Regions from separate parts of the Actinoplanes sichuanensis genome, predicted to be linked through region 2. Evidence: riboswitches for the same ligand, from Rfam matches in the RefSeq annotation. Region 2 holds a riboswitch; each other region holds the start of a gene.
What was found. Region 2 has a riboswitch for S-adenosylmethionine ahead of Q0Z83_RS30780 (aminotransferase class V-fold PLP-dependent enzyme). Riboswitches for the same ligand answer to the same signal wherever they lie in the genome.

Region 1 (3,267 bases), 3.3 Mb from region 2:
TCGCCGAGAACTTCCGGTTCCGGATGCCGGCCGGCTCCTGCTTCACGGTCGGCTCGGTGATCATCACGAACCGCCCCGCCGAGTGGCTGCTCGCCGAAGAGCGGATCCGGCTGTTCACCCACGAGTCCCGGCACGCGAGTCAGTACGCGTTCTTCGGCCCGCTGTTCTGGCCCGCCTACTGGCTCGCGTGTGGCTGGTCGATCGCGCTGACCAAGTCCTACGGGGTGCGCAACTGGTTCGAGAAGAACGCGGGCCTGGCCGACGGGCACTACCCGCTCGAACTGCCGCTTCGCCCGTGGGCGCAGAAGATGTTTGGTCGGGAGGACGGACGCACAGCACCTCCGGGCACGTAGCCGTTTGGGTCAGCGCTGGATCGTTGGGACCCTCTGGAGATTGTCGCCAAGCTCTGGTGAGGGGCCTCGTACGGCGTCGCGTCCTCCCGCAGAGAGCATCCTGCCCATCCGGAGATCGGAGTGCAAGTCCTCGGAGGAGGTAATTCTGACAACCGGCTGATCGTCGGTGACGGTCAGTGAGATTTGGTCACGAATTGGTGACCTTCGCCCGACCGCTCGGACGACCCGTAACGGGGTCAGCCGAGCAGGCCGGCCTCCCGGGCGCCGCGCAACGACGGCTTGATCGTGTGGGTCGGTCCAACCTGGCCGGCCACCGCGTCGAGTGTCTTCAGACCCTCACCGGTGTTGTAAACGACGGTCTCCTTGGTGGGGTCGAGCTTGCCACTGGCCACCAGCTTCTTGAGCACCGCGACGGTGGTGCCGCCGGCGGTCTCGGCGAAGATGCCGGTCGTCTCGGCCAGGAGCCGGATGCCGGCCCGGATCTCCTCGTCGTTCGCGTAGTCCATCCAGCCGCCGGTGCGCTTGACGGCCTCGATCGCGTACGGCCCGGCGGCCGGGTCACCGATGTTCAGCGACTTCGCGATGCCGGTCGGCTTCACCGGGGTGATCACGTCGGTGTCGGCGTGCAGGGCGACGGCGATCGGGTTACAGCCCTCGGACTGGGCGCCGAACACGGTCCAGCCGCCCTCCGGAGCCTCGGCGAGTCCGATCTCGACCAGCTCGGAGAACGCCTTGTCCACCTTGGTGAGCAGCTCACCGGAGGCCATCGGGATGACCACCTGGGCCGGGATGCGCCAGCCGAGCTGCTCGGCCACCTCGTAGCCGAGCGTCTTCGAGCCCTCGGCGTAGAACGGACGGACGTTCACGTTCACGAACGCGGTGTCCTCGAACTCGTCGGTCTCCACGAGCTCGCTGCACAGCCGGTTCACGTCGTCGTAGGAACCCTCGATGGCGACCAGCTCGCCGCCGTACACCGCGGTCGTGATGATCTTGCCCGGCTCCAGATCGGAGGGGATGAAGACGATGCTCGGCACACCGGCCCGGGCGGCGTGGGCGGCGACCGAGTTGGCCAGGTTGCCGGTCGAGGCGCAGGAGAACCGCTTGAAGCCCAGCTCCTTGGCCGCGGTCAGGGCCACCGAGACGACCCGGTCCTTGAACGAGTGGGTCGGGTTCTGCGAGTCGTCCTTGACGTAGAGCGGGGCCTCGATGCCGACCGCCGCGGCCAGCTGCGGGGCGGCCACCAGCGGGGTCAGGCCGGGGTCGAGGGTCACCCGGGTCGCCGGGTCCTGGCCGGCCGGCAGGAGGGCCGCGTAACGCCAGATGTTCTGCGGGCCCGCCTCGATCTGGGCCCGGGTCACCCGCGCGAGGGCCGCCTCGTCGTACGCGACCTCGAGCGGGCCGAAACACTCGTAACAAGCGTGCTGCGCGGCGAGCGGGTACTCGGCGCCGCAGGCGCGACAGATCAGACCGCGAGCGGGCGACGTGGAGGTGGTCGAGGGTGCGTCAACGACAGACGTCATCAGAGTTTCCTCTCATCTTTCCCCGCGGCGACCTGCCGAAACGGGGACGGAATTAGCACCTGCCACACGCGGCTCGTCATCGAGAATCGCTGCGCGGTGGTTGCCGGGGCTTCGTCGGGCCGTATCCCTCTGCCCCTCTGGATGAGGTATTCAGTTGTTTCCCACACCTTACGACGAGATGCCGTGAACACCACACGGTCTTCCCGATGTGTGAGCCACCTCCTTCCCCTGTCCGGCCGGCCCTGGGCCGGCCGGGGGTTGATCTTCAGAGCTCGGCCAGGCAGGAGACCTGACGGGCCACCGGGCGGTAGCCGAGCCGCTCGTTCACCGCGAGCATCGGGGCGTTCTCCTCGTCGTTGCTGGTGTAGGCGGCCCGCACACCGGAGGCCGCGGCCCGGCGCAGCGCCGCCGTCTTCACCAGCCGGGCCAGGCCCCGGCCGCGATACGCCGGGACGGTGGCGGTCATGTCCGACCAGATCCGGTCGCCGTCGCGCAGCACCAGCGAGAACGACACGATCTCCCGGTCCGCGACAGCGGCGATGCTGGCGTCCCGGTCCAGGCCCGGCTCATCCCAGATCTCGTAACGCCACAACGGGTACGGCGTCGGCTGCGGCGCCGTCTCACCGGGCTCATCGGTCGCGGCCGCCACATCCGCCGCGTACAGCGCCTCCTCCGTCACCTCGCGCAGCCGCACCACCTGGATCCCGGGCGGCGCCGGCACGAACGGCCGGTCCCCGAACCCGGTCAGGTCCAGGGCCGAGAAGCGCATCTCCCGGGACGGCGTGAAGCCGTGCGCGCCGGCGAACCCGACCGACTCCGGAGCGGCCCAACTGCTCGCCCGGCGCACCCCGACCGAACGCAGGTGGCCGACCGCCTCGGCGAGCAGGGCCGCGCCGATGCCTCGGCGCCGGTGCTGTGGGTGCACGTGCAGCGCGACCCGCCCGAAACCGGAGTCCGCCGAGCGGGTGTCCCGGAACGCCGAGGTGAGGCCGACGATCCCGGCGTCGCTCTCGGCCACCCGGAAGATCCGGTCCCCGCCGGGTGGTGGCTCGGCGAACATGCGGCGGGTGGCCGCTTCACCACGAACCAGATAGGGGTGGACCGCGGAGCGGAGAGCGACCGCCTCCGCGGCGTCGTCGGGGCGGGCCGGGCGGATCGAGAAGTCAGCCGTCACGGCCGCCATGCCACCCCGCGGCCGCCCCGGCCGTCAACCCGATTTACCCGTCAGGAGGTGACGTCCTTGCGGGTGAAGCGGTAGAACGCGATCCCCCAGAACAGTGTGGCGTAGACGACCGCGGAGATCGCGCCCTTCGCCAGGTCCTCGGTCTGCACCGGGGTGGACAGCAGGCCCATCCAGGCGTCCGTGTAGTGGGTCGGCAGGCCGTTACGGATGC
Region 2 (3,267 bases):
GTTCGGCGGGCAGGCGCAGCCAGTTGCGGTAGGCGGCGTTGGTACGCAGCAGCCGGCCGTCGGTGGCGAACATGGCCATCGGCACCGGCGTCTCGTCGAAGGCGACGCTGAGCTGGGCCTGGCTCTCGTTCAGGTGCTCCTCGGCACGCTGCTCCTCGATCTCGTTGAACCGCCACGCGACCAGCTGGAACGACGCGGCGCAGAGCACCGCGGCGCCGTGCAGCAGCGCCCAGACCAGCGGGTGCTGCTGCGCCGAGTCGTGGCCGAAGGTGTGGTCCGCCTCGGCCACACCGAACCCGGCGTGGTGCAGGGTCGTGCCGACCAGGAAGCCACCGAACGGCGCCCAGTCCCGATAGAGGGCGAGCGCCGGGATCAGGATGAAGAACGTGAAATGCGCCTCGGTGAGACCGTCGCAGACGATCACGAAGCCGCCGCAGGCGGCCACGTAACCGAGCGCCACGGCGACCGAACGGATCCGCCGGTTCCTCAGCGCGGTCGCGATCACCAGGCTGGTCAGCACCAGTCCGTCGGTGATCAGCAGCTCCGGCGCCCCGGCGCCGCGGAGCACACCGAACACGGTGAAGAACACCATGCACAGGGCAAGCAGCACCGTCAGCAGCCGGTGCCGACCCGCCCAGTCCTCGTCGTTGAGCCTCCCCCGGCCGGAAGCCGGTCGCGGAGCCTCGCCATCCACGTCGCCACGAACGCAGCATCGGCCGGATGGGGTACGGGTCACAGGACCGGGCCGGTTGTAGGTCAGGTGCGATCCGTGCCGAGTACCGCGGCCAGCGCACCGACCGCCCGGTCCACGTCGTTCTCGGTGCTGCCCAGCCCGAAACTGATCCGCAGCAGGCCGGTCACGCCGTCGCCGCACGCGCCGGTCCGGTCGCTGTCGGTCAGCCGGCGAACCAGTGGGTGGGCGCAGAACTGGCCGGCCCGGACGCCGATGCCGTGTTCCCGGCCCAGCCGCTGGGCGACCTCGGCCGGGTCGTGACCCGGCAGCGCCAGCGACACGATGCCCACCCGCGGGTGGTCCGGGCCGAACAGGCTGACCTCGATCGCCCCCGGCACCCCGGCCAGGCCGGAGCGCAGCCGGGCCAGCAGCCGCTGCTCGTGCTCGTGCCGGGCGACCCGGCCGGCCTGGGTGAGCGCCTCACAGACCGCGGCCAGGGCCACCGCACCGAGCAGATTGGGGGTGCCGCCCTCGTGCCGGGCCGGGCCGGTGGCCCAGGTCAGCTCGCCGGGACGGTCACCCACCGCGGCGCTCGCGCCCCCACCGGCGAGGTACGGCTCGGCCGCGTCCAGCCAGTCCGAGCGGCCGACGAGCACCCCGGCACCGAACGGGGCGTACAGCTTGTGACCGGAGAAGGCCAGATAGTCGGCGCCCAGGTCGTCGAGGTCGACCGGGACGTGCGGGGCGAGCTGGGCGGCGTCGACGACCACCCGGGCGCCGTACGAGTGCGCCACGTCGGCCAGCTCACGCACCGGCCACACCTCGCCGGTGACGTTGCTCGCCCCGGTGACGGTGAACACCACCGGCCCCACCCGCCCGTCGAGGGCCTGCTTGAGGGCGGCGATCGCGTCGTCGGGCGAGGCCGGGGCGGGCAGACGCAGCGGGTTCGGCCAGGGCAGCAGGTTGGCGTGGTGCTCGCCCTCGAACTGCACGGTGGTGGTCCCGGCCGGCAGGGCCCGGGCCAGCAGGTTGAGGGCGTCGGTGGTGTTCCGGGTGAAGATCACCGAGTCGCCGGGGCGGGCGCCCACGAACTCGGCCACCACGTCCCGGGCCAGCTCGTAGGCGAGGGTGGACGCCTGCGAGCGCACCCCGGTGCCCCGGTGCACGCTGCCGTACCGGGGAAGGAGGTCCTGAACGGCCTCGGCGGCCGCCCGCACGCAGGGCGCCGACGCCGCGTAGTCGAGATGCACGAAGTCGTCGTCCGGACCGATGACGTCGAGCGGGGAGCTGAATGCGAGAGAGGAAGATGGCATGACCGCGCCTCCACGGGTTCGCCGTTTGCCGCTGTCGGTCGACAGACGGCCCGGTCCTCACCCGGGGCACCCCGTCGCGAACGGAAGGGTTGCCGGCCAGCAAGCCGGGGCTACGCGCTGGCACTCATGACCTGCCGCCGAAGTTAGCAGATGTCACGTCCGTCGTCCATTTCCCACGCTCGAAGTAGGGAATACAGTCATGCCTCATGACGACCTCGTTCCAGCAGCAGTGGGACCAATGGCACACCGAGCACGAGAAGCGGCGCGCCGATCCGCACGGCTTCCTCGCGATCACCGGCCTGCACTGGCTCACCGAGACGCCGCAGAGCTTCGACGACGCCCCCGGCGCGTGGAGTACCGGACCGTCCGGCGTCACCGTGGCCCTGGGTGAGGGTGAATCGCTGACCACCGCGACCGGCACGATCACCGGCACGCACACGTTCGAGCCGATCGCGGAGCGCGCCGACGTGATCGTGGAGCACGGCGACGTGCACATCGAGATCGCCCGGCGCGGCGGCTACGACGTGGTGCGGCCACGGAGCCCGCGGAGCCCGCTGCTCACCGCCTACACCGGTACGCCCGCCTATCCGGCCGACGAGAAGTGGGTGGTGACCGGGCGGTTCGTCAGGTTCGACGAGCCGAAGCCGACCACCGTGGGTTCGGTGGCCGAGGGCATCGAGCACGTCTACGAGGCGCCGGGGCGCATCGAGTTCGAGGCCGGCGGCGAGCAGCTGTCGCTGATCGCGTTCAACGGCAACACGCCCGGGTCGCTGTCCGTGCTGTTCACCGACGCGACGTCGGGGCTGACCACCTACGCGGCGAACCGGAGCCTGGCCGTCGCCGCGCCCGCCGCGGACGGCACCGTGACACTGGACTTCAACCGGGCCACGAACCTGCCGTGCGCGTACGTCGACTTCGCGACCTGCCCGCTGCCGCCGGCCGGCAACAAGCTGCCGGTCGCGGTCGAGGCGGGCGAGAGGATTCCGGCGTAGGGTCCGTCCATGGAGGACCTCGCGGCGCTCATCGCGATCCGCTCGACCGCGGATCGCCCGGACGAGCTGCGGCATGCGCTCGACCTGCTGCTCACGGTGGCCGGTCCGGATTTCCGGGTACGGCGATTCGAGTCCCATGGCAGGCCGAGCGCGCTGCTGACCACCCCCGGTCGGCCCGGCCCGCCGCGGGTGATCCTCAACGCGCACCTGGACGTGGTGCCCGGCGAGCCGCACCAGTTCGTCCCGCGCCTGGACGGCGACCGGCTCTACGGCCGCGGCGCCCACGACA
Region 3 (3,267 bases), 5.5 Mb from region 2:
CGCGCTCGAGGTGCTGGGTGCGGGATACCGGTTCCGGACCACCGTGCGCGGGCACGGCCGGGTTCTCTACCTCCGCGGGCAGGGCGACCCCACGCTGACATATGAGCGGATCGACCGGCTCGCCGCGGCCGTGGCCCGGGCCGGTGCGAAGCGGTATGCGCGGTTGATCGTCGACGACACCTGGTTCGACCGGGTGCCGCTGGGGCTCGACTGGTCCTGGCAAGACGAGAGTTACGGGTTCACCGCGCCGGTTTCGGCGCTGTCGTTCGCGGCGAACGAGCGGTTCGACAACGCGGCCGTGGAGATCCGATATCGGGGTGTGGCGGGGCGGCGGCCCACGGTGCGGGTCTGGCCGCCGACCGGAAGTGTTCGGGTGATCAACCGGGCCGTCACCCGGAGTGGGGACAGTGTCGGGGCGGTTCGGGCACACGGCCGGGCGGTCGTCACGCTGAGTGGCTCGGTGGCGGCCGGTCGTTCCGGGTCCGCGCTGGTCTCGGTGCCAGATCCGGCGGCCACCGCGGCAGGCCTGTTCCGGGCGGCGTTACGGCGACATGGGGTGACCGTGAGCGGGCCGACCTCGCGGGGTGTGACGCCCGGTGGCACCCGAGCCGTGGCCGCGCAGGTTTCCCGGCCGCTCGCCGAGATCCTGCCGCCGTTCCTGAAGCTGTCCAACAACGGAATCGCTGAGCTACTGGTCAAGGCGATGTCACGGGCCGCCGATCCGGCGCGGCCGGGCAGTTGGCCGACCGGTCTGGCCGCGGCGACAGGTGCCCTCGGACGTCTCGGCGTCGATACCAGGCTGCTCACCATGGGTGACGGGTCCGGTCTCAGCCGCCGTAACTGGGTTACCGCCCGGCAGGTGACGACCGTGTTGGAGAAGGCACAGCGGCGCACGTGGTTCCCCACTTTCCGGGCGGCGCTGCCCGTCGCGGGCTCAGCAGACCCGATGGTCGGTGGCACGCTGCGTAACCGGATGCGGGGTACTGCGGCTGCCGGAAACGTCCGCGCCAAGACCGGCACGCTGTCCGGGGTGAACGCGCTGTCCGGTTACGTGACCGGCGCCGGTGGGCGGCGGTTGGCGTTCACTTTCATCGTGAACGCCTCCGTCGACACCGCCGCCCCTCTTCTGGACGAGGCGGCGGTCGCCCTCGCCACCGTTTAGCTGCCTTCGCCTCCCGGCCGACGTTGTTTTCCGGCCCGAGGTGGGCCTCGCTTTCGTCGCCAGCGATCCGGTATTACCGCTGGCAGCGCCGGGGCCGCTTTGGCGGTTCCCATCTTGCTTCGCCCGGGCCGCGCAGTGCGTCTCCCTGCGGCGCGACGGCGCGGTGTCGCGGCGGGCTGCCGCGCAGCGCGGCGCGGTTGGCGCGATGGTGCGGCGGCGCGGGTGGTGCGGCGGTGCGGGTGGTGCGGCGGTGCGGGTGGTGTGGTGGTGCGGGTGGTGTGGTGGTGCGGGTGGTGCGGGTGGTGTGGTGGTGCGGGTGGTGTGGTGGTGCGGGTGGTGTGGTGGCGCGGGTGGTGTGGTGGTGCGGCGGGCAGCGGTGCAGCACGCCGCGGGTGGCGCGATGGCGCGGCGGTGCGGACGGCGCGGCGGTGCGGACGGCACGGCGGTGCGGCGGTGCGGCGGTGCGGCGGTGCGGCGGTGCGGACGGCACGGCGGCGCGGCGGGGCGGCAAGGCGGCGGGCACCGGTGCGGTGGGCGGTCGTGCGGCGCGGCGGGTGGAAGCGTGGTGGGCGGTGCGGTGGTGGACCGCGACGTGGCGCAGTGCGGTGGTGCGGTGGCGGTGACGGTGGACCGCGACGTGGCGCGCGGTCCGGCGGGCGGTGGTGCGGTGGTGCGGTGGTGGCGCGGGTCCGGCGGGCGGTGGCGTGGCGGTGCGGTGGGTGGGAGCGCGGCGGGCCGCGGTGCGGGTGGGGGCGCGGGGTTCGGCGGGCGGTGTGGTGGAGGAAACCGGGGCGAGATTCGTGGGGGCGCGGTGGTATGTTTCGCGCGGGTCATGAGTGCCAGCGATCAGCCCCGGCTTGCTGGCCGGCAACCCTCCGCTTCGTGGGCGGGGTGCCCCGGGTGATGACCGGGTTCAGTGCGACCTGCGCTGGACAAGCCGCGAGCCCAAGGGGACTCTCATGACTGCTTTAGAGCATCCTGTTCTGCATGGCCGTTTTGTCCGGCTTGAACCGTTGGGGGAGTGGCACGCCGCCGATCTGGCCGCGGCCGCCGGGGAGTCGCGTGAGTCCTATGGCTGGACTTGGGTGCCTACCGCGGCGACCGTCGACGGGTACATCGCTGAGCAGGTCGCTCGGGTCGGGCTGGCGCCGTATGCGCAGATCAGCCGGCAGGCCGGGCGGGCCGTCGGTGTCACCGCCTACTGGGATCCGCGCGGTGAGCCGCTCTCCGCGATCGATGTCGGATTCACCTGGCTGGCCGCTTCGGCGCAGCGCTCCGGAATCAACCTGGAAGCCAAGTATCTGCTGTTCAAGCACGCTTTCGAGGGGTGGGGCGCGCGCCGGGTCGGGCTGAGTACGGACGCCCGCAACGCCCGGTCGCGGGCCGCCATCGCCGGGGTCGGTGCCCGGTTCGAAGGGGTGCTGCGGAACTGGTCCCGATCCTGGGCTCCGGGCGAGGCCGGTCGGCTGCGGGATTCGGCCCTGTTCTCGGTGGTGGCCGAGGAGTGGCCGGAATGTCGCGCCTACCTGGAACACCGGCTGTCCGAAACGCGGTAAACCTACAGGGTGATCGAGTCCTTCCGTGTGGACGTGCCCCAGGACGATCTCGACGGCCTGGTCGAACGGCTGGCCCGCACCCGATGGCCGGCCGGGACCGGGTGGGCCGAGTTGACCGGACTCGTCGAGCACTGGCAGGCCCACTTCGACTGGCGGCGGCAGGAGGCTCGCCTCAACTCGTTTCCGCAGTTCATCGCCACTGTCAACGGGTGCCGGGTGCACTTTCTGCACGTGCGTTCACAGAAGCCGGGAGCGTTGCCGCTGATCGTGGGGCGCGGCGGGCCGGGCACCGTCTTCGGGATTCTCGACGATCTCAGGGTGCTGGCGACCGACTTCCACCTGGTCGTTCCGACATTGCCGGGGTTCCCGTTCGGTGGGGTGCGGGCCGGCGCGGAACAGACGGCCGAAGCCTGGGCGGAACTCATGGCTCGGCTGGGCTATGTCCGATACGGCGTGCACGGGGGCGGTTTCGGAACACCTGTCGCGGCCATGCTCGCCGAGCTTCATCCGGAGCGCGCTTTCCGCGTACAACTGGATGGTCTGGAAGAG

Region 1: linked by a shared signal. The riboswitch ahead of thrC (threonine synthase) and the one ahead of Q0Z83_RS30780 (aminotransferase class V-fold PLP-dependent enzyme) in region 2 are both predicted to bind S-adenosylmethionine.
Region 3: linked by a shared signal. The riboswitch ahead of Q0Z83_RS04870 (GNAT family N-acetyltransferase) and the one ahead of Q0Z83_RS30780 (aminotransferase class V-fold PLP-dependent enzyme) in region 2 are both predicted to bind S-adenosylmethionine.

The regions. Positions count from the first base shown of each region.
Region 1 is NZ_AP028461.1:9,999,460-10,002,726, reverse strand. It holds gene Q0Z83_RS45900 (hypothetical protein) at 1-353, shown strand, start outside; gene thrC (threonine synthase) at 590-1,873, opposite strand; SAM riboswitch class I at 1,883-2,021, opposite strand; gene Q0Z83_RS45890 (GNAT family N-acetyltransferase) at 2,139-3,047, opposite strand; gene Q0Z83_RS45885 (ABC transporter permease) at 3,098-3,267, opposite strand, start outside.
Region 2 is NZ_AP028461.1:6,654,927-6,658,193, forward strand. It holds gene Q0Z83_RS30775 (putative bifunctional diguanylate cyclase/phosphodiesterase) at 1-694, opposite strand, end outside; gene Q0Z83_RS30780 (aminotransferase class V-fold PLP-dependent enzyme) at 757-1,986, opposite strand; SAM riboswitch class IV at 2,003-2,118, opposite strand; gene Q0Z83_RS30785 (DUF1684 domain-containing protein) at 2,193-2,978, shown strand; gene Q0Z83_RS30790 (M20 family metallopeptidase) at 2,988-3,267, shown strand, end outside.
Region 3 is NZ_AP028461.1:1,122,482-1,125,748, forward strand. It holds gene dacB (D-alanyl-D-alanine carboxypeptidase/D-alanyl-D-alanine endopeptidase) at 1-1,162, shown strand, start outside; gene Q0Z83_RS04865 (hypothetical protein) at 1,236-2,033, opposite strand; SAM riboswitch class IV at 1,991-2,107, shown strand; gene Q0Z83_RS04870 (GNAT family N-acetyltransferase) at 2,176-2,718, shown strand; gene Q0Z83_RS04875 (epoxide hydrolase family protein) at 2,728-3,267, shown strand, end outside.